One region of the Neorhizobium galegae bv. orientalis str. HAMBI 540 genome, then DNA from elsewhere that is predicted to be linked to it. Evidence: predicted binding sites of a transcription regulator. Region 1 holds the regulator's gene; each other region holds the start of a gene.
The links. Region 1 encodes LexA, which represses DNA repair genes until DNA is damaged. Its sites were predicted from a motif close to TGTTCNNNNTGTGTTCNG; they were not measured.

Region 1 (5,553 bases):
GCCGCCTTGTGGGCAGTCTCGACGGCATCGAGCGTTTCCGACAGCGAGCCGATCTGATTGACCTTGACGAGGATCGAATTGGCGACGCCCTGCCTGATGCCATCGCGCAGGCGCGACGAGTTGGTGACGAACAAATCGTCGCCGACGAGCTGGCACTTGGCGCCGATCTTGTCGGTCAGGTACTTCCAGCCGGCCCAATCGTCTTCGGCCATGCCGTCTTCAATCGAAATGATCGGATATTTGGCTGCAAGCTCGGCGAGGTAATCGGCCATGGCTTCCGGCTCGAGCGTGCGGCCCTCGCCTTCCATCTCGTACTTGCCGTTCTTGAAGAACTCGGTCGAGGCGCAGTCGAGCGCCAGGCAGACGTCGTCGCCTGGGGTGTAGCCGGCCTTCTCGACCGACTTCATGATGAAATCGAGGGCTTCCGGAGCGCTCTTCAGGCCCGGTGCGAAACCGCCTTCGTCGCCGACATTGGTGTTGTGGCCCTGGGCCGCCAGTTCCTTCCGCAGGACGTGGAAGATCTCCGAGCCCATGCGCACGGCGTCCTTCAGCGTGTCGGCGCCGACCGGCATGATCATGAATTCCTGGAAGTCGATCGGATTGTCGGCATGAGCGCCGCCGTTGATGATGTTCATCATCGGAACCGGCAGGACATGCGCATTCGGACCGCCGACATAACGGTAGAGCGGCAGGCCCGAGGTCTCGGCGGCAGCCTTTGCAACGGCGAGCGAGACGCCGAGGATGGCATTGGCGCCGAGGCGCGACTTGTTCGGCGTGCCGTCGAGCGCAATCATGGTCTTGTCGATATGGATCTGGCTCTCTGCATCGAAACCGCCGATCGCATCGAAGATCTCGGTGTTGACGGCTTCGACCGCCTTTTCGACGCCCTTGCCGTGATAGCGCTTGCCGCCGTCACGCAGCTCGACGGCTTCATGTGCGCCGGTGGAGGCGCCCGACGGAACGGCCGCACGGCCCATCGAACCGTCTTCCAGATAGACATCCACCTCAACGGTCGGATTGCCGCGGCTGTCGAGAATTTCGCGGGCGATGATATCGGTGATGGCGGTCAAGGGTCTCTCCCTGGGTTTGGACTTGACGTCACGAGGTCACTGAAAATGTCTCATAATCAATGACACGAAAATTACAATCGAAGCAGTTTGCGTGCTTTTTGTGGGCGCGCTCAGGCCGCCTTGGCGACGGCGTCGAGGGCGAGCAGCTTTTCGAGGAGCTGCGGCATGTTCTTCAGATGCACCATGTTCGGGCCATCCGACGGAGCGTTGTCCGGATCCTCGTGAGTTTCGATGAACAAGCCCGCAATGCCGACGGCAACCGCTGCCCGTGCAAGGACCGGCACCATGCTGCGGTCTCCTCCGGTGGAGCCTCCCTGCCCGCCAGGCTGCTGCACAGAATGCGTCGCATCGAAGATCACCGGTGCGCCCATGGACGCCATGATCGGCAATGAACGCATGTCGGAAACGAGTGTGTTGTAGCCGAAGGACGCGCCGCGTTCGCACAGCAATACGTTGGGATTGCCGCTCGCGGTGATTTTGCCGAGTACGTTCTTCATATCCCAGGGCGCCAGGAACTGGCCCTTCTTAACGTTGATGACGCGGCCGGTCTTGGCAGCGGCGACAAGCAGGTCCGTCTGGCGTGACAGGAAAGCCGGGATCTGCAGGATGTCCACCGTCTTTGCGACGACAGCGCATTGTTCTTCCGTATGAATGTCGGTCAGAACCGGAAAGCCGAACTCCTGCTTCAGGTCTGCGAAGATTTCCATCGACTCTTCGAGCCCGATGCCGCGCTTGCCGGAAATCGACGTGCGGTTGGCCTTGTCGTAGGAGGACTTGTAGACGAGGCTGATGCCGAGCTTGCCGCAGAGTTCCTTCAACGCGCCTGCCATCATGAAGGCGTGGTCGCGGCTTTCCATCTGGCAGGGACCGGCGATCAGCGACAGTTTTGCGTTCTGCGCGAAAACTACCTTGCCGCCTCCTTCGCCGACGGAGACGCTGGAGTTTGCGGTAACTTCCATGATCTATTCCTCGAAGCCGAACAAAACACCCTGGCCGGGTGCCGCCGAGACGAGAACGCGGCCCTCCCGGCGGACGAATGCGACGTCATTAGCAGCAAGGGTGATCTCTGTCACGGCAAGATCGGCGGTTTTGAAGATGACCGCCCGGCCGCGCAGTCCTTCGGCGCCCGGGGTCGGCTGAAGCGCAAATTCCGCCTCGAGCTCCCGATCCTGCAGTATCCGGATGCGGGCATTGGCCGCGGCAAGCTGGAGCGGTGCAGCCTCCGGCGCGGCCTTGGTCAGCAGCACCTGTTCGACCAGCGGAGCGAAATCGGCAGGCGTCGGGGCCGACAGGATGATTTCGCTCAGGCCGGTAACGGTATTGGCATGCCGCTCCAGCCCACTGCGATCTGCGGGCAGCGGGTTGATGCGCTGGCAGGAAAACAGGAAGAATTCGGGCGCGCGATGATCGCCGGCGAATGCCAGCCGGAAGCTCGCCTGCGTCTCGGAACCGTCAGCCAGGGTCATGCCGCGGGAAAATTCCAGCACCTCGCCTGCCGAGACGCCGCGCATCTTGAAACGCGCATGATCGGCCATCGCGTCCCGGGTCGCGACAACGAGAGCGGAAAAGCCCTGCCGGTTGGACGTCTTGCGGAAGGCGAGATCGCGGGCGGTGAAAACGTTGCCGCGCTTTGCCGCAACACCCGCATGGCGTCGGTTGGCAAGAGCCAGCGGCTCCAGGTAGGTCCCATCCGAGAAGAACACACAAGCATTGGCGGTGCCGAAAGGATGAAAAGCGTCCGGCGCAACTGTAAAACCGAGCTCCGTGAGCCTGGAACGCGCAGCGGTAAGTCCCGCCACCGGCAGCACGAGATGATCGATCGGTCTTGCGTTCACGCGAGGGCCCCCTGAATTGGAATCGCAAAGCTACTTTGGCAGCGGGCTGGCGCCGCGCAAGTGGTGTGACACCAGATATCTGGCACGCATCTATGAAGAAAAAATCATCATACTTCACAGAAATTTAGGGACTTGCGGAACACATATGGAACATATAGTGTCCGTTCTGGATTTGTTTCCGACTCTGAGGGTGCCAAAAGATGCTCACGCGCAAACAACAGGAATTGCTTCTGTTCATTCACGAACGCATGAAGGAATCCGGTATCCCGCCGTCATTCGACGAAATGAAGGACGCGCTCGACCTTGCTTCCAAGTCCGGAATCCATCGTCTGATCACGGCGCTCGAGGAGCGCGGCTTCATCCGCCGCCTGCCGAACCGGGCCCGCGCGCTGGAAGTCATCAAGCTCCCGGAGGCTTATTCGCCAAGCATCCAGCCGCGGCGCGGTTTTTCGCCTAGCGTCATCGAGGGCAGCCTCGGCAAACCGCAGCCGGTCGCAGCACCTCAGAAACTCGCAGCCAACGATGGCTCGTCGAACGCCACGACCGTTCCCGTCATGGGCCGCATCGCCGCCGGCGTGCCGATCTCGGCGATCCAGAACAACACGCACGACATCTCCGTGCCGGCCGAGATGCTCGGCTCCGGAGAACATTACGCGCTGGAGGTCAAGGGCGATTCGATGATCGAGGCCGGCATTCTCGACGGCGACACCGTGATCATCCGCAACGGCACGACAGCCAATCCCGGCGACATCATCGTGGCGCTAGTGGACGATGAAGAAGCGACGCTGAAGCGTTTTCGCCGCCGCGGCGCCTCGATCGCGCTCGAAGCCGCCAACCCCGCCTACGAAACCCGCATTTTCGGGCCTGATCGGGTGAAGATCCAGGGCAAGCTCGTCGGCCTCATCCGCCGTTATCACTGATCAGCTGCCGGAGCGGTTCCGGCAACGCGTTGTCGAAACTCTGGCTTCGCCAATCATGGTGGCGGTGCCGGGTCCAGGGCCTGTCCTCGGCTGCCATTGCGGCACGGACCTGCCAGCGTCGTATGTCGCCCGTGCCGTTCAACGAAATCTCCAGCGCGCCGGTCTTTCTGAGCGTCGTGCCATTGATCATCAGTCCGCCGGACCGGCATCGGTCGAAGCGTGCCCGCGGGGCGATGACAAGATCGGCGGCGTCGCAGGCAGCGCCGGCATAACGGCCGTCTTCTACGGCCACGATGATGGCGTTGTCCGTGCTTGCGGCGCACCAGGCCTTCGGTTCGCAGGTGAAGCGGGCGGAAGTCACCTGGCTTATTCGCAACCTCACGGTTTCGAGTTCCGCCGAGGTCAACTCACGGCGCTTATCGTTTTTTGCGCCTGATGGCTTGCGGTCGGGCGGCTTGTCTCTGGCTGGCGACATATCCGGTTTGGTCGGGTCGCCGAGCAGAAGCGCCCTCTTCCACTGATCATAGATGAAATCAGGCGGGCGGGCGCGATTGGTAGTAACCCGTCCCTCGTCTACGAGCGCCACCATCGTCCCGTCTTCCGAGACCAATATATCCGCCAGGGGCATCGATCGCTCATGCCAGGAAAACAGCAGAGCGGTCACCATCAGCGGCGGGCCGATCAGCCTTAGCTTCGTCCTGAGCAGGGTCAGCAGCAGGAAGCCTGCCGTCGAGACCGTCAGGAACCATGGATGCTGGCGGCCTATCCCGACATCACCGCCCCAGGCGGCCACGTGCCCGGCAATGGCGATCACCGCTTCCAGACCGAGGCCCATGAGCTTCATGAAAGGAGCATCAAGACCGAAGGGCATCAGCAGCATGCCGACCAGACCGGCCGGCATCACCACGAAAGAGATGATCGGCATGGCTGCGAGGTTTGCGGCGAGGCCATAGGTGGCGATGCGATGAAAATGCTCGACCGAAAACATCGCGGTCGAAACGCCGCCGATCAGCGAGGTGACGAAAACGCCGGCTGCGAAATTCCGGGAGGCTAGGACGGGCATCACCATGGGGTGACGGAACGGCAGAGGCTGAGGATCGCGGCCTTCGGCTCTCTGTTTCCAGAGCGCGTAACCGGCGACCAAGGCGGCGGTGGCAGCAAACGACATCTGGAAGCTCGGCCCGAGCATTTCCGAGGGCGACATGGCGATGATGACGAGCGCGGACAGCGCCACATTGTGCAGGCTGATCGACGGTCGGTCGAAGAGGACGGCAACCAGCATGATGGCCATCATGATGTAGGCCCGCTCGGCCGAAACGCCGAAACCGGAGATCAGGTAATAGGCGGTGACCATTATCAGGGCGCCGAGTGCGGCGATCTTCTTCACCGGATAGGCATGGCCGAAGCCCATAAAGACCGAAAGCGCCGTCCGCACGCCGACAAAGAAGATACCGGCGGCGAGCGCCATGTTCAGCCCGGAAATGGCGACGATATGGGCTAATCCCGAAAGCCGCAAAGCCTCGGTCGTCCCTTTGGAGATCGCCCGGCGTTCGTCCGTCACGATTGCCGCGGCAAAGGCGCCGGGATCTCCCGGCACGGTCTCACGGATACGAGTGGCGATTGCGCTGCGGAGATCGAAAAGCCGGCTTTCGATGTCGGCAATCCAGCTCCGCCCGGACGGACCGGCAGCCTGTTTTTTCGGCGCTCCATAAAAAAATCCGACCGCGC
Region 2 (5,553 bases), 2.1 Mb from region 1:
GGCCCAGATCGAACCTGCCAACCGGCATTTCGGGCCGGATCCCCAGGCCGTGAAAGAGGCGGAAGCGGTGATTGCCGCCTTCGCGGGACCGGGTGCGCAACATCTCAATGTCATCAACCTCAACGGCAAGATGGTCGAGCGGCTGCACCTGATGGAGGCTGAAAAGCTTACCGCCAAGGCACGCATCATCGCCGAACGAAAGAAAACGCCATGAAACTTTATCGCTTCCTCAGCGGTCCCGACGATTCCTCCTTCTGCCACAAGGTGACGGCGGCGCTGAACAAGGGCTGGGAACTTTCCGGTTCGCCGACCTACGCCTTCAACGCCACGACCGGCGAAATGCAGTGCGGCCAGGCGGTGACCAAAACCGTTCATGGCAAGGAATACGATCCCGAGATGAAGCTCGGAGAGCAATAAGCTCCAGTCAGAGAGGATCAGCGCTGAGCAGCTTCGTCGGCGCTGGCCTCGATACGCTCCATGTCGTCGTCGCTGAGGCCGAAATGGTGGCCGATCTCGTGGATCAGCACATGGGTGATGATATCGCCCAGGGTTTCCTCGTTTTCCGCCCAATAATCCAGGATCGGCCGGCGATAAAGCCGGATACGGTTCGGCAATTCACCCGTTTCCATGTTGAACCGCTCGGAAATGCCGCGGCCTTCGAAAAGGCCGAGCAGGTCGAAAGGCGTCTCGAGAGCCATATCCTCGAAAACGTCGTCGTCCGGAAAATCCTCGATCTCGATCGTCAGGTTGACGGTGAGAGCCCGGAATTCCTCCGGTAAATGACCATAGGCCTCGATTGCCAGCGACTCGAACGTGCTGATCGTCGGTGCGTGGCGATCCTGCCAATCGTCGGTCTGGTCGATGCGGGCCATATGCTCTCCTTCTGATCAGGCCCATATAGTACCTCCCGCGATATTTTTCGAGTGAAGAATCATCGGCCTAGGATCCGAGGAAAAGATTCCCAGGATTTGGCTGTTGACTCTTTCGGCCAGCTCTGGAATCCATAAGAACATAAAGAGAACATGTACGAATGGAGCTGACGCCATGGCCGAGCACGCCACGGCGCAGGAGACGCTTTTTGCCCTGCGCGAACAGATCGCCAGATTGGAAGGGAAATCTCTCCCGGCACTTGCCGCGGCGGAACAGGCGGACTCCGCCGCCGATCCGGAAGGCCAGAAAACCAGGAATAATCAACCTCGTCTGCCATTCGGCATACCGCCGATGGATACCGCGTTGGAAGGTGGCCTGCCGCTCGACGGCATCACGGAAATCCGCTCGCTGCTGATGGGAGATGCCGGAGCAGCAAGCGGCTTTACTCTCTCGCTGGCCTCTCACCTCAAGGCGAGACAACCAAGCGACGCGCCGGTTCTGTGGATCGGCGATGTCGTGTCCACACAGGAGGCCGGAATTCCCTATTCCGTCGGCCTCAAACAGTTCGGATTGAGCCTGCGGGATGTTCTTTACGCCTCGCCGCGCAAGCTGGACGATGCCCTGTGGCTTGCGGAGACCGCGGTGGCCAGCGGGGCTGTTGTCGCCACCATTCTCGAAATCCGGGGCAACCCCAGGCATTTCGGCCTCACCGAAAGCCGCAGGCTGGGTCTGAGGGCAAAGGCGGCGGGACGGCCGCTCTTTCTGTTGCGGCATGCGGGAGAGGAGGAGGCAAGCAGCGCCTCGTTCCGCTTTCTTGTCGAACCGGCGCCGGCGGCTCGCCGGCATCTTCCGGAGGGATCCGAGCTTGGCGGCAGCATCGGTCATCCCGTTTTCAGGCTGACCCTGGAGAAGAGCCGCATCCCGGCTCCGCTATCCCTACTTCTGGAGTGGAATCCCCATGACCGTCAATTTTCCCTCGGCCGAGAGGCAGGAGAGGCTTTCTCTTTCCACAACCCGCCAGCGCATCCTGGCGCTCGTCTTCCCGCATCTGCCGACCGACAGGATCGCGCGCCGGCTCTGGGGACTGTCATGGCGTTCGAAAGGGCGTCCTGAACATCCTCCGATCCTCTGTGCCGGCCGGCGCGAAAACGCCATGCGGCTCACAGCGCTCGACGAGGTTTCCGAACGTCTCGGGCTGAAGCGTGGGCAGGGGTTGGCGGAAGCGCGCGCCATGTTCCCGAAGATCGACGTGGTGGACGAGGATGGCGCGGCGGACCAGGGCCTTCTCGAGGCGATTGCCGATTGGTGCGATCGTTACACCCCGCTGGTGGCGCTGGACGGCCGCGAAGGCCTGTTTCTCGACATAACCGGCTGCACCCACCTCTTCGGTGGCGAGGAGGCTCTGCTCAAGGACATTCTTGGCCGACTTTTGCAGATGGGATTCGATGTCAAAGGGGCGATCTCCTCGTCACCGGGCCTGTCCTGGGCCGCCTGTCGCTTCGGCCGCGGCGGCGTGATTGCCGACCAGGTGACGGAGGCGGTGCTGGCGCCTCTGTCGGTCAACGCTTTGCGTATCGATGAGGCCACCATCGCGGCGCTCTACAAGCTCGGACTGAAAAGGATCGGCGACCTTCTGCCGATGCCGCGTGCGCCGTTGGCTCGCCGTTTCGGCATTCATCTATTGCTTCGGCTGGATCAGGCGCTCGGTCACAATGAGGAAGCCATCTCGCCTCGCCGGCCCGTGGCGGCCCTTTCCGCCGAGCGGAGGCTTCCAGAACCGATCCAGGCGGAAGAGCATATCTTGCAGCTGACCGGCCAGATTGCCATTTCATTGAAATCGGAATTGGAAGCCCGTGGTGTCGGGGGACGTGTTTTCGAACTGGTGCTTTTCCGGGTCGATGGCCGGGTGTTTCGCATCGCCGCCGGTGCCTCGCAGCCGTTGCAGGATCCGAAACGGATCTCCTCGCTGTTTTCGGAGCGCCTGAACGCCGTGCACGATGACCTCGATGCCGGCTTTGGTTTCGAGCTCCTGCGCCTCAACGTGTTGCAATACGATGCCTTCAGGATTTCCCAGGGTGATTTCACCGGCAATGGCGATAGCGAAATCTCGCTTGCCGATTTTGTCGATCGGGTTTCGGCCCGGCTCGGGGCCGACTGTCTGCAGATCGCCGAACCGAAGCAGAGCCACGTCCCGGAGCGCGCGGAAGTGTTCGTGCCGGCGATTGCCTCGCGGATTGTCCGGGAAAAAACCGAGGAAATTTTTGCCTTCGCGCCGAGAAGCGACCGCCCCTTGCGGCTCTTCCGTCATCCGGAACTGATGGAAGCCTTCGCGGCAACGGTGCCCGATGGCCCTCCCCAGCGTTTCCGCTGGCGCCGCATCGTCCATGAAGTCATCCGTGCGGAGGGGCCGGAGCGGATTTCGCCCGAATGGTGGAATGACGCGGAAGATGTCGAGGAGCGCGACTATTTCAGGCTTGAAAGTGAAGCTGGCCGCCGTTTCTGGATTTTCCGCGCCGGTCATTACGTTGCCGGCAAAACTGCGCCGACCTGGCGCGTGCATGGGATTTTCGCATGACGGACGCTCCCGTTTTTTTCGAGATCGGCGCGAAGACGAACTTCTCCTTCCTGGAGGGCGCGGCAAGGCCGGAGGAAATGGTTGTTACCGCGAGTGTGCTTGGTCTCTCCGGGCTTGGGATTGCCGATCGGAATTCGGTTGCCGGCGTAGTGCGCGCCCATAGTCAGGTCCGGAATATGAAGGAGACCTACGAGCGTCAGAAGAAGGAAGGCAGGAAAGAAGACGAAGAAGAGGCAATCGAACCTTGCGCCTTTTATCCGGGGGCACGGCTCGTCTTCGCCGACGATACGCCGGACGTGCTGGCCTATCCTCTGAATCGGAAAGGCTGGGCGAATCTCTGTCGTCTTCTGAGCCGTGGAAACCTCAGGACGGAGAAGGGTTCCTGCATCCTTGAGGGATGGGATCTTCTCGAATGGTGCAAGGAAGAAATGATGCTCGCCGTCGTTCCGGATTTTTCGCGTGCTGAAGATGCCCGGTATCTGGTGGACCTGAATAAAAAGCTGAAGGACTATCGAGAAAAATTCGGCAAAAATATCTATTTCGCCCTGTCGCCGACCTATGACGGACGGGACAGGCTTGTCTTTGCGATATTTTCTCGGATGGCTTTCCAAAACCGTCTGCCGTTGATTGCAACGAACCTGCCGCTTTTCCATCTTCCTGAACGGCGATCGCTTTCAAACGTCGTGACCGCCATTCGTGAACATGTGACGGTTCAGGAAGCTGGCTTTCGTCTGGCCCCGAACGGAGAGAGGTACATCAAGCAGGCCGCCGAAATGGCCCGGCTTTTTCACGCTTATCCGGATGCGATTTCGAACGCGCGAAGATTTTTCAGCCGCCTGCGTTTCTCTCTTGATGAGCTAAGCCATAATTACCCGGACGAAAGCGTTCCGGGTGAAACCGTATCGGAAACCTTGGAGCGTCTTACCTGGGAGGGCGCCAGGTGGCGTTATCCGGATAAGATCCCCGAGAAGGTTTCCAAGCAGATCAGGTATGAGCTCAATCTCATCAAGGAGATGCAATACGAGCCTTATTTCCTGACGGTTCGCCACATCGTCTGGCATGCCCGCTATGAGTTGAAGATCCTCTGCCAGGGGCGTGGCTCAGCGGCCAATTCCAGCGTCTGTTATTGTCTCGGTATTACCGAAGTCGATCCGACATCCACGACACTGCTCTTTGAACGGTTCATTTCGACCGAACGAAACGAACCGCCGGATATCGATGTCGATTTTGAACATGCGCGGCGCGAGGAAGTGATCCAGTACATTTATCAGCATTATGGCTTTCGCCATGCCGGCCTGACGGCGGCGGTTACGAGTTATCGGACCCGAATGGCCGGCCGTGAGGTTGCCAAGGCTTTTGGGCTCTCCGAGGATGTACAGGCGGCACTTTCGAGCACGGTGTGGGGTTGGTCGGATGAAGGCACGTCGGAAAGAGACGCAAAAGCCGCGGGTCTCGACACTGCCGACTTTGTGACAAAACAGGTTCTTTCGCATGCGCAGGAACTTATGGGTTTCCCGCGCCATCTCACCCAGCATGTCGGCGGTTTCCTGATTACGCGCGACCGGCTTGACGAAATCGTGCCGATCATGAAAACGGCCATGCCGGGCCGTTACATGATCGAATGGGACAAGGACGATCTCGACACCCTGAAGCTCCTGAAGATCGACGTGCTGGCGCTCGGCATGCTGACCTGCCTCAAAAAAGCGTTCGATCTGATGCAGCGGCATTATCAGGTCAATGAGACATTGGCCGGATTGCAGCAGCGGCCCGAGAAGGCTGTTTACGACATGATCTGCCGTGCGGACACGATCGGGGTTTTCCAGATCGAGAGCCGGGCGCAGATGAGCATGCTGCCGAGGCTGAGACCCGAAAAGTTCTATGACCTTGTTGTCGAAGTGGCGATCGTCAGACCTGGCCCTATCCAAGGAAACATGGTCCACCCGTATCTAAAACGGCGCGAAGCCCAACGGAACAAACAGCCGATCGAATATCCCAGTCCTGAATTGGAAAAGGTTCTTGAACGCACGCTAGGCGTACCTCTCTTTCAAGAGCAGGCAATGCAGATTGCAATAACTGCAGCCGGTTTTTCTCCTGAAAAAGCGGACAAA
Region 3 (5,553 bases), 1.6 Mb from region 1:
TCGCTGGGACCATGATCTCAACGGCACGCATGCGATGATCCTGATCATCATCGCGGCAGCCTGGAAGCAGATCTCCTACAACTTCCTTTTCTTCCTGGCTGGATTGCAGTCGGTGCCGCAGTCGCTGATCGAGGCCGCCGCGATCGATGGGTCAGGCCCGGTGAGACGCTTCTTCACCATCTCTCTGCCGCTTCTGTCGCCGACGACGTTTTTCCTGTTCATCATCAACGTGAACTACACGATGTTCGACACCTTCCCGATCGTGGATGCCACGACGGGCGGCGGCCCCGCGCAGGCGACGACGACGCTTGTCTACAAGGTCTATCAGGACGGTTACGTCGGTTTGAACATCGGTTCGTCCTCGGCGCAGTCGGTCTTGCTGATGTTGATCGTGATGCTGCTGACCTTTGTTCAGTTCCGCTTCGTCGAACGCCGCGTCCAGTATTGAGGAACGATCATGGTTGAAAACCGCCCCTTCCTGACCTTCCTCACCCACGCATTCCTGATCCTGGGATTTCTGGTGGTCGCGCTGCCGGTCTATGTCGCGATCATGGCATCGACCCATGACGTCTCGACGCTGATGAGCGGGCCTGTCCCGCTTCTGCCAGGTTCGCATTTCATCGAGAACTATTCGACCATTCTGACGAGCGCCGCGGCCGCTCACGGCCTGCCCAATTATTCGCACATGGCGCTGAACTCTCTGATCATGGCGTTGACGATCACGGCCGGAAAAATTGCCATCTCGATCCTTTCCGCCTTCGCGATCGTCTATTTCCGGTTTCCGTTCCGGCTACTGGCTTTCTGGATCATCTTCGTCACCCTGATGCTGCCGGTCGAGGTGCGCATCATGCCGACATACAAGATCGTCGCCGACCTCGGCATGCTGAATTCCTGGGCTGGTCTGACTGTCCCGCTGATCGCATCGGCCACGGCGACCTTTCTGTTCCGCCAGTTCTTCATGACAGTCCCGGACGAGCTTCTGGAAGCGGCCCGTGTGGACGGAGCCGGCCCTATGAAGTTCTTCCGGGACATCCTGCTGCCGCTCTCGCGCACCAATATCGGCGCGCTATGCGTCATCCTCTTCATCTACGGTTGGGTTCAGTACCTCTGGCCGCTCCTGGTGACCACCGACCCCGGCTATTACACGCTGATGATGGGGATGAAGCGCATGGTTACGGCGCAGGACGGCGTCATCGAGTGGCAACTCGTCATGGCAGGGTCCGTACTCGCCATGCTTCCCCCCATCCTCGTCGTGATTTTCATGCAGCGGTTGTTCATCCGCGGGCTTACTGAAACGGAGAAATAACATGGCTGGCATTCACATTTCAGAAGTTTCGAAGGTTTATACCGGCGGCGTAAAGGCGGTAAGCTCCGTCTCCATCGACATAGCCGATGGCGAGTTCATCGTCCTCGTCGGTCCATCTGGCTGCGGCAAGTCTACGCTGTTGCGCATGGTTGCGGGGCTGGAAGCCATCTCTGCGGGCGAAGTGAAAATCGCCGGCCGGGTCGTCAACGAGGTCGAGCCGGCCGAGCGCGATATCGCCATGGTGTTCCAGAATTACGCTCTCTATCCGCATATGACGGTGTATAACAACCTGGCCTACGGTCTGAAGAACCGCGGTACGCCGAAGGCTGAGATCGACGCGCGTGTCGCCGAAGCCGCCCGCATGCTGGAGATCACCCAGTATCTGGAGCGCAAGCCCCGCGCGCTTTCCGGCGGCCAGCGCCAGCGTGTCGCCATGGGCCGCGCCATCGTCCGCAAACCGGCAGCCTTTCTGTTCGACGAGCCGCTTTCCAACCTCGATGCGAAACTGCGCGTTTCCATGCGTGGCGAAATCAAGCGCCTGCAGCGCCGCCTCGGCACCACCTCGATCTACGTCACCCATGACCAGCTCGAAGCCATGACGCTCGCCGACCGCCTCGTCGTTCTGAACGGGGGAGAGATCGAGCAGATCGGGGCGCCGTTGGAAGTTTACCACGCGCCGGCCTCCACCTTTGTCGCGAGCTTCATCGGTTCGCCGGCCATGAACCTCGTCAAGGGCGAACTGCATGGCGACAAGCTGGCGATCGGCCCGGCGATGATCAGCCTCAACGGTTTCGCACCGACTTCGGGCGCAGTTACCGTCGGCGTTCGCGCCGAGGACCTGCGCATCGCGCGCGACGACGAAGAGGCTCTGCCTTTCCGCCTCGAATATACCGAGGAACTCGGTGCCCAGCGACTGATCCACGGCACTGTCGGCGATCAGCAGATCACTGCCGCCGTTTCGCCGGAAATTGCGATTTCTGCGGAAATGCGCATCGCCGTCGATGCCAGGCGCCTGCACTTTTTCTCGCTCGATACGGGCAAGCGGCTGCCGGGCAACGTACCGGCGGAGGCGAAGCTCGCGCCCGTCGAACCGGTTCTCTAAAGAGAGCGCGAAAATCAGGCCGATCGTTAAAATTGTAAGATCGGCCTGAACAGCAGCCTTACTCTTTGCCACTACAGTTTCCCGGAATTGGCAGCTTTTGGGGGAAAGATGAGTTGGCACGTCCTCGCCGCGACCGCAGCGGCACTCGCATTCAGATACAGGTCCGACGCCCCGGAGAAGCCGAAGGTTAAGGCGTTCATCGGCGCCTGTCCGCATTCTCTGGAAATGAAGCCAATGCCGATCGAGCCCACATGGGTGCTCGCCGGTGATCCGCGGGCGCGGGCCGCCTCCCACTCCACTGCAGAAGACGATTGCGCCACGACCGGCGTGTGGGAATGCACGGCCGGCGAGTTCCGCTGGTATTTCCACTGGGACGAGACGGTGGTGATCCTCGAAGGCGAGGTGCACGTGACCGCCGATGACGGCACGCAGCGCACGCTGACGGCAGGCGATGTCGGCTATTTCAAGGGCCGGACCTGGGCCACCTGGCGCATCGACAATTATCTCAAGAAGGTCGCCTTCATCCGCCGGCCTTTCCCGAAGCCGATCGCCATGCTTTTCCGCCTGCGCAACATGTTGCGGGCAAAGACGCAGGTCGGCATCTCCGCGTGATATCGGCCGATTGCAGTTGCCTTTGGGGGCTCGCCATCCTACATCAGGCGGGCCAATCCTAGGGGGCTGAAGTCATGGCGAAAATCCGCAAGGTCGCGTTCCAGATGGACCATATTTCCGGCATCAGCATTGCCGGCGATTCCACCTTCGCCATGGCGCTCGAAGCGCAGGCGCGTGGTTTCGAACTCTTTCACTATACCCCCGACCGCCTGACCATGCGCGACGGCAAGATCTTTGCAGCCGTCGAACCGCTGCAGGTTCGCGACGTCAAGGGCGATCATTTCACGCTCGGCGACAAGGAGCGCATCGACCTCTCGGAGATGGACGTCGTGCATCTGCGTCAGGATCCGCCCTTCGATATGGGCTATATCACCTCGACCCATCTGCTCGAGCGCATCCACCCGAAAACGCTTGTCGTCAACGACCCCGCCTGGGTGCGCAACTCGCCTGAGAAGATTTTCGTCACCGAATTTGCCGATTTGATGCCGGCAACGCTGATCAGCCGCGATCCGGGCGAAATCGCCCGCTTCCGCGAGGAGATGGGTGACATCATCCTGAAGCCGCTCTACGGCAATGGCGGCGCCGGGGTTTTCCATTCCGCCCGCGACGATCGCAATTTCACGTCGCTGCTCGAAATGTTCGGCCAGATGTATCGCGGTGAACCCTATATCGCCCAGGCCTATCTGCCGGCCGTGCGCAAGGGCGACAAGCGCATCCTTCTGGTCGATGGCGAGCCGGTCGGCGCGATCAACCGGGTTCCCGCCGAGCACGACAGCCGCTCCAACATGCATGTCGGCGGCCGCGCCGAGGCGACCGAGATCACGCCGCGCGAGAAGGAAATCTGCTCCCGCATCGGACCCGCCCTGCGCGAGCGCGGCTTCATCTTCGTTGGCATCGATGTCATCGGCGATTACATGACCGAGATCAACGTCACATCCCCGACGGGCATCCGCGAAGTCAAGAAGTTCGGCGGCGCCGACGTCGCAAGCCTCCTCTGGGATGCAATCGAGGCAAAACGCGCCTGATGCAGGCAAGGGGTTTCGGATACTGATTGCCTTTGTTCTCACGATGCAACCGCCTGCAACCCACTTGCAGCGGATGCGTGAAGTTGTTCGATTAATGTTCTTGTTTCATTCTTATTTCTATGCCAGATTGCAATTCTTGGCACGGAAAGCGTGTATCGCTGGCGTCCTGGACATGAAGTTAGGGGCGGGGTGGATATGGTTTCGCGCGTCAGCACGGTTGCATTCCAGGGCATAGAAGGCGTTCCGGTCGACGTGCAGGTCATGGTCGGACCCGGAAAAATCAACATGCATATCGTCGGCCTGCCGGACAAGGCGGTGGCCGAGAGCCGCGAGCGGGTGCAGGCGGCGTTGCACGCCTCTGGCCTTGCCATGCCGCCGAAGAAGATCACCGTCAATCTGGCGCCGGCCGACCTTCCGAAAGAAGGATCGCATTTCGACCTGCCGATCGCGCTGGCCCTGATGGCGGCGTTGGGCGCCGTTCCCGGAGATGCACTCACCGGTTATGTCGTGCTTGGGGAACTGAACCTCGACGGCACGCTTGCGCCCGTGGCCGGCGCACTTCCGGCGGCAATCGCCGCCAACGCTCTGGGAAAGGGCCTGATCTGCCCGGCCGACAGCGGCGCGGAAGCCGCCTGGGCAGGGGCCGATATCGATATCATCGCGCCGCGCAGCCTGATCGCGCTTGCCAACCATTTCCGCGGCACCCAGGTCATCTCGCGTCCGCAGCCGGCGATCCGCGCCTTGCCTGCCAACCTGCCGGATCTCGTCGACATCAAAGGCCAGGAAAGCGCCAAGCGGGCGCTGGAAGTCGCCGCAGCCGGTGGGCATAATCTTCTGATGGTCGGTCCTCCCGGCTCCGGAAAATCCATGCTCGCCGCCCGGCTGCCGTCCATCCTGCCGCCGCTTTCAGCTGCCGAACTGCTGGAAGTGTCGATGATCCATTCGATCGCCGGCCAGCTTTCCGGCGGCAAGCTTTCCGATCGCCGACCTTACCGCACGCCACACCATTCGGCCACCATGGCAGCGCTCGTGGGCGGTGGCCTGCGCGCCAGGCCAGGGGAGGCATCGCTTGCCCATCACGGCGTGCTGTTCCTCGACGAATTCCCGGAATTCTCGCCGCAGGCGCTGGACGCGCTCCGCCAGCCGCTGGAGACCGGCGAATGCATTATCGCCCGCGCCAACCATCGGGTTTCCTATCCCGCCAGTATCCAGCTCGTCGCCGCCATGAACCCATGCCGCTGCGGCATGGCAGGCGAACCCGGCCATTCCTGCGCACGTGGGCCAAAATGCATGTCGGACTATCAGGGGCGCATTTCAGGGCCGCTGATGGACAGGATCGATATCCGCATAGACGTGCCGGCCGTGTCCGCTGCCGATCTCATTCGTCCGCGGCCGGCGGAAAGTAGCGCGGATGTCGCCAGGCGCGTAGCGGCTGCGCGTGACAGGCAGCGGGAGCGGTTTGAACAGGCGGGTTATCCGCGCGTGCTCACCAATGCCCGCTGCTCGAC
Region 4 (5,553 bases), on a different replicon from region 1:
GATACATGATGCGGTTGCCCGCAACGTTGACGACCTTCAGCTTGTCGGACGCCTGGAGCTTGCGCGTGTCGGCAGTCGGAATGCTCTCGATCATATCGACATCGCCGGAAAGCATGGCGGCGACACGGGCGCTGCTGTTCTTGAACACCCGGAACGTCACCTTGTCCCACGCCGCCTTCTCGCCCCAGTAGCCGTCGTTGCGGGCGACGACAACATTGTCGTCCGGCGTCCAGGAGACGAATTTGAACGGACCGGTGCCGATGACGCCCTTGCCCGAGTTCATGTCTTCGGTGGTCGTCTTTTCCATTTCGGCCGGCAGGATGGCGATGCGGCTGAGGTTGTTCAGAAGGAGCGGCGTCGGGCCGTCCGTCTTGATACGGACCGTCAGCGGATCGACGGCAGTGATCTCGGTAATCGCCTTCACATAGGCGGCAAACGAACTCGGGCTGTTCTTCGAAGCGAGCGGCACGCGCTTGATGCTGGCGACGACATCGTCCGCCGTGAAGTCGCTGCCGTCGTGGAACTTGACGTTCGGCCGTAGCTTGAATTCCCAGGTCGTATCGTCGATCGTCGTCCAGGACGCGGCGAGTGCCGGCTGGATCTGCTGCTTGGCGTCCTGATTGACGAGGCCGTCGAAGAGGTTGCGCGCCATGGCGCTGTTCGGGCCGACGACATAGAACTGCGGATCCATGGACGTGGTCGAGGCGGCCAGACCAACGGTCAGGTCCTTCGCATGGGCTGCGAACGGTACGGCAAAGACTGACGCTGCCAATGCGGCTGCGATCGTAAGGAATTTCATGATGGAGCTCCTCCGGTGTTTCCGAAATCCGCGCTCTCCCAGCGGAATAGAGATGGCATTAAAGCCTCGGGCCAGAAAAGAAAAATTGCATTTGGTGTTCCGTTCATGTCCTAATGTTATGGGAGAGCCAAGCGCATGCGATTGAAGCCACGACAGGTCGAAGCCTTCAGAAGCGTGATGATGACGGGCGGCATTACCGCCGCCGCCGAGGCGATGAGCGTCACGCAGCCTGCCGTCAGCCGCCTCATCCGCGACCTGGAGGAAATCGTCGAGATCAGGCTGTTCGAACGGGTCGGGACCCGGTTGATGCCGACAGCCGAGGCGACGCAGCTCTTCCGGGAGGTCGAGCGGCTTTATCTCGGGCTCGACCAGATCGCTCAGGCCGCCGACGATATCCGCCGGCACAAGAACATCGTGCTGAGGATAGCCAGCGTCACCTCGCTGGTCCGGCCCTACCTGCATCAGGCGATCATCGATGTTGTCGGCAACCGTCTGGACATCCCACTGGTGATCGATGTCGAAAACAGCCGCCATATCTGGGATATGGTCGAGAAAAACCGTTACGATCTCGGCTTCGTCTTCGGCTCGCCGCGTATGGCCGACAAGAATGCCGTCCTGCTGCACGGTTCGCATGCTGTCGCCGCCATGGCGCCCGGCCACCGGCTGGCGTCTCGCAAGGTCATCACGCCCGCCGACCTTCTGGACGAGCGCGTCCTGATCCCGGGCCGCAATTCGCCGCTCAGGCTGGCGCTGGACCGCGCCTTTTCGAATGAAGACCATCAACCGATCAGCACGATGGAAACCTCGATGCTGAACTGCTGCTATTTCGCTGCATCGGGAATGGGTGTCGGCATCGTCGATCACACCAGCCTTCGGTCCGCCGGCGCCGACATCATCGCTATTCCCTTCGAGCCGAAGATCGAAGTCTCCTACTTCGCCATTCGTCCGTCAGGCGGGCAGCGCATTGCAGTGCTGGACGACATCGTAGGGCGGATGCAGGATATGATGTACGCTGTCAACAATACCAGATGAAGTATGCTTGGGCGGTCGATCGGTGGAAATCGGTGTTTTTGACAGGATATGAACCCGCTAGCGCTTTGCTGGGCAAACCAAGGGCTGTCCCCACTTGATCTAGCGGACGAACCATCTAGCGGACAAGCCGATCCGGGCAAACAAGGGCCTGCGCTGGTCCGCCAAGGCGCAGCCCCTCAACCCGACGCGCAGCGGGTGGCATTCGCAAGAAGAGCCCGCAAGCTGAGGGGCTGCGGCGACATTGCTCGAACTCTTCCACAGCGAGATTCGCGATGAACATAAACTTGAAGCAGCGGTCGCGCAGATCGAGCTTATTTGATGTGATGGAATGATCGTCAGGATCGGGGCACCTGCGTCGAAGCTGCCGCGTGATCGCCGGCCGGGACCGCGCCGCAGCGACTAGGCCGAACCGCTAGCGCGCTGTTAAGCATAAGCCCTCGGGAGCTCTCAGAGCTGGATCGGGCCTCGTCTACCAGCGATTGGCCTCGGCATATGGACGTGTGGTGTTTTGGGGCTGTACTGCTGCTGTCTCTTGCTCCTGATGTTTACAGGGCGAGAACCCCTGAGGCGCCCGGTAGTTTCTGGCTTGGACACCAGCGTCATCGAAATGGTTGATATCGCGGCGAAGACTGCTACGTTCCCCTTCTGTTTCGAGGTAGAAGGCTGGCGGATAACATCACGATCGCTGAAGCCGCCATGAACGACACGAGCTCGCCCACCATCCGCAAAATCGTGCATGTGGACATGGATGCCTTCTACGCATCGGTCGAGCAGCGCGATAACCCTGACCTGCGCGGCAAACCGATTGCCGTCGGTGGATCGGCAGCCCGCGGTGTGGTGGCGGCGGCGAGCTATGAGGCCCGCAAATTCGGTGTTCACTCGGCCATGCCGTCTGTCACCGCGAAGCGCAAATGTCCGGAGCTGATTTTCGTGCCGCCCCGCTTCGATGTCTACAAGGCCGTGTCGCAGCAAATCCGTGAGATCTTCGCAGAGTACACGCCTCTCATCGAGCCGCTTTCGCTCGACGAGGCCTATCTCGATGTCACCGAAAACCTGAAGGGCATGGAGCTCGCCACCGAGATCGCATCGGAAATCCGTGTCAGGATCAAGCAGGTGACCGGCCTCAACGCGTCGGCAGGAATTTCCTACAACAAATTCCTCGCCAAGATGGCGAGCGATCTGAACAAGCCCAACGGCCAGGCCGTCATCACCCCGAAGAATGGACCGGCATTCGTGGAAGCGCTCTCCGTCAAGAAATTTCATGGCGTCGGGCCGGCGACGGCCGAGAAGATGCACCGGCTCGGGATCGAGACGGGCGCAGACCTCAAGCAGAAGACGCTCGAATTCCTCGTCGACCACTTCGGCAAGTCGGGACCCTATTTCTACGGCATCGCCCGCGGATTCGACGAGCGCCAGGTCAGGCCCGACCGGGTGCGCAAATCCGTTGGCGCCGAAGATACGTTCTCGCAGGACCTCCACGCCTACGAGCCTGCCCGCGAAGGGCTTCAGCCGCTGATCGAAAAAGTGTGGGGTTACTGCGAGGCCAATGAAATCGGCGCAAAGACCGTGACACTGAAGGTCAAATATGCCGATTTCACTCAGATCACCCGCAGCAGAACGGTTGCGGCTCCTCTACCAACGATCGCCGAGCTGGAGAACGTAGTCGGCCGGCTGCTCGCGCCAATCTTCCCACCGCGAAAAGGGATCCGCCTGCTCGGCGTGTCGCTGTCTTCGCTGGAACGGCGAGCACCGATCGCGGAATCGCAGCTGTGGCTGGCGCTTTAGAATGCCAGCATTGTCTGAGCAGGAAGGGTTGAACGGCGGAGCGCCCGGCGGAAGCCTATGCGAGATGTCTGGTTCAGGAAGGAGCCCCTCGAGCCAGTTATGCGTTGATCGCGCGTCAGCATAGCGATCTGGCGGTCGTGAAATGGCGCAAGGGGAGCGCGTTGACCCATGGCAGCTCAACAACGTTACAGGATAGACTGCGCCGGCGCTTGGAAATAGTAAACAGTTGGATTTAGCGCGAATTCGCACAATTGACGACTGACAATCTGGCCCTAGCTCCATGCTTTCATCGCGGCAAGGATCCTATGTCAGCACTTATTTCCGTACTCCGCCAAGCCATCCAGCGCTCCAACGACACCACGGTCGAAGGGCGGCAACGTATCTATGCTTCCGCCCGCCGTGGAATAGAAAGGCTTCTTACACGCGCAGACATGCCTGCTGGGCATGGTTCTCTGCCAACCCAACTGCACAGGCTCGAAGACGCGATCAAGGAAATCGAAAGAGAATTCTCGGCGGATGACCGCGACCACACCAGCCTGGAGCTGGAGGGCAATCTGCCCGATCTTTCGACAGAGCGCCGGCAGCGGCGTAGCCGTGCTAAGAACAGCACGTAAGGATGGTGCGTTCGGATTTAGTTTGGTGCGCTCCAGCGGCTCTCCGCTATCGTTGCGCCAGCAACGTTCGCTTCCCGGCCGCCATGCTGGCAATGGCATTCCTGGCGTGGACCGTGCGCGACGAGATTCGATCGCGCGCAAGGCCGCGCTCGTCAGCGACCATTGCGCTGCCCGAGCGCAGCCAAAATAGCGCTCTCGGCAAGTGCTAATTCCTGATCCCTACAATACCGCCATTCGGAAAGCATGAATTTGTGAGCCAAGCCCCAAATATTATCTCACTTGAAGCTCGTACCGGCTTGTCCATCTTAGCGTCAACGTAAGCAGTCCTCCCCGGCAAGATGAGACTCATGCCGATGATTGCAATGGCAACCGGGCTCCACCTGCCAAGCCCTTCCTCAATCAAAAGCGAGCGTGGGAGCTGGTTGAGGAAGGCATAGATATCTTTCTATCGGATCGCGCCAGTCACGATGGGATCGAGTTTGTCGAGCTGGTCCCAAGCGAGCGACGCGCCAAACAGCAGCACCGCAATAATCGGGATAACCAAAAGCACAGCACCACCGGGAACACGCATGACAAAACCTCTCAGCGATTGAGCCCCAGACTCATGCTCCGGCTTCGTTACCGAGAGGTTAATTGCGTCTCGCTTTCGCACAGGAAAGCACACCAGCTGGACTTCTTCTTCGACCCGCACTCCCTTCCATGATTGCTTAGGAGAGTTAGCAAATCGCGGAAGCCATAACTTGCGAGTTACCGACACCATACCGATCCCCATTGAACGGACGGGACGGCCAGCGGCTCGGGAAAGGGCGAGTTAACGCAGGGATGAAGCCGCATCAGGAATGCCTACTAGAGCACCCATCCGAAACTGGCTTTATCTATAGAGCGATGAACAGGTCGCTCGCACGCCTGCGCGCGGAGAATCCGTGTTGCCGTCAGCGCGATAGGACTGATAGCGGTTTGTACACCACTGTGCATGGCTGCCCCCACCCGCGCGAGGCCGGCTCGCGATGGCACCGCCGATGATAGCGACAGCACCGAATGCTGCTAAGGGTACCAGAAACCATCGCTGCGGTGGTGGTAGCCCGTACGTCTGTCTCTGTATCCACGTTGGCCATTGGCAATATTCGCGACGATCATTGTATCCACGGCGGTCATCCCGCTATAGAGTGCACCCACAACTCTGCGAACACGGGAATAGGTATTTATGGCGACTGGTACAGTGAAGTTTTTCAACGACGACAAGGGTTTTGGTTTCATCACCCCCGAGAATGGCGGACAAGACGTTTTCGTCCATGTCTCCGCACTCGAGCGCGGCGGATCGCT

Region 2: RG540_RS19825 (ImuA family protein) is a predicted target of LexA. The motif match lies at 1,006-1,023, and genes of this name have one in related genera.
Region 3: RG540_RS22355 (YifB family Mg chelatase-like AAA ATPase) is a predicted target of LexA. The motif match lies at 4,130-4,147, and genes of this name have one in related genera.
Region 4: dinB (DNA polymerase IV) is a predicted target of LexA. The motif match lies at 2,467-2,484, and genes of this name have one in related genera.

Annotation. Positions count from the first base shown of each region.
Region 1 is NZ_HG938353.1:1,529,335-1,534,887, reverse strand. Features, by position in the region: gene eno (phosphopyruvate hydratase) at 1-1,070, opposite strand, end outside; gene kdsA (3-deoxy-8-phosphooctulonate synthase) at 1,181-2,029, opposite strand; gene RG540_RS07855 (VOC family protein) at 2,033-2,905, opposite strand; gene lexA (transcriptional repressor LexA) at 3,106-3,825, shown strand; gene RG540_RS07845 (ComEC/Rec2 family competence protein) at 3,806-5,553, opposite strand, start outside.
Region 2 is NZ_HG938353.1:4,104,371-4,109,923, reverse strand. Features, by position in the region: gene RG540_RS19840 (HpcH/HpaI aldolase/citrate lyase family protein) at 1-214, shown strand, start outside; gene RG540_RS19835 (DUF1737 domain-containing protein) at 211-417, shown strand; gene RG540_RS19830 (metallopeptidase family protein) at 435-872, opposite strand; gene RG540_RS19825 (ImuA family protein) at 1,045-1,983, shown strand; gene RG540_RS19820 (Y-family DNA polymerase) at 2,024-3,445, shown strand; gene RG540_RS19815 (error-prone DNA polymerase) at 3,442-5,553, shown strand, end outside.
Region 3 is NZ_HG938353.1:4,621,559-4,627,111, forward strand. Features, by position in the region: gene ugpA (sn-glycerol-3-phosphate ABC transporter permease UgpA) at 1-448, shown strand, start outside; gene ugpE (sn-glycerol-3-phosphate ABC transporter permease UgpE) at 458-1,306, shown strand; gene RG540_RS22340 (sn-glycerol-3-phosphate import ATP-binding protein UgpC) at 1,308-2,408, shown strand; gene RG540_RS22345 (cupin domain-containing protein) at 2,517-3,020, shown strand; gene gshB (glutathione synthase) at 3,095-4,045, shown strand; gene RG540_RS22355 (YifB family Mg chelatase-like AAA ATPase) at 4,241-5,553, shown strand, end outside.
Region 4 is NZ_HG938354.1:1,551,814-1,557,366, forward strand. Features, by position in the region: gene RG540_RS29875 (ABC transporter substrate-binding protein) at 1-799, opposite strand, end outside; gene RG540_RS29880 (LysR family transcriptional regulator) at 935-1,831, shown strand; gene dinB (DNA polymerase IV) at 2,528-3,616, shown strand; gene RG540_RS29890 (hypothetical protein) at 3,922-4,230, shown strand; gene RG540_RS33520 (hypothetical protein) at 4,676-4,801, opposite strand; gene RG540_RS29900 (cold-shock protein) at 5,435-5,553, shown strand, end outside.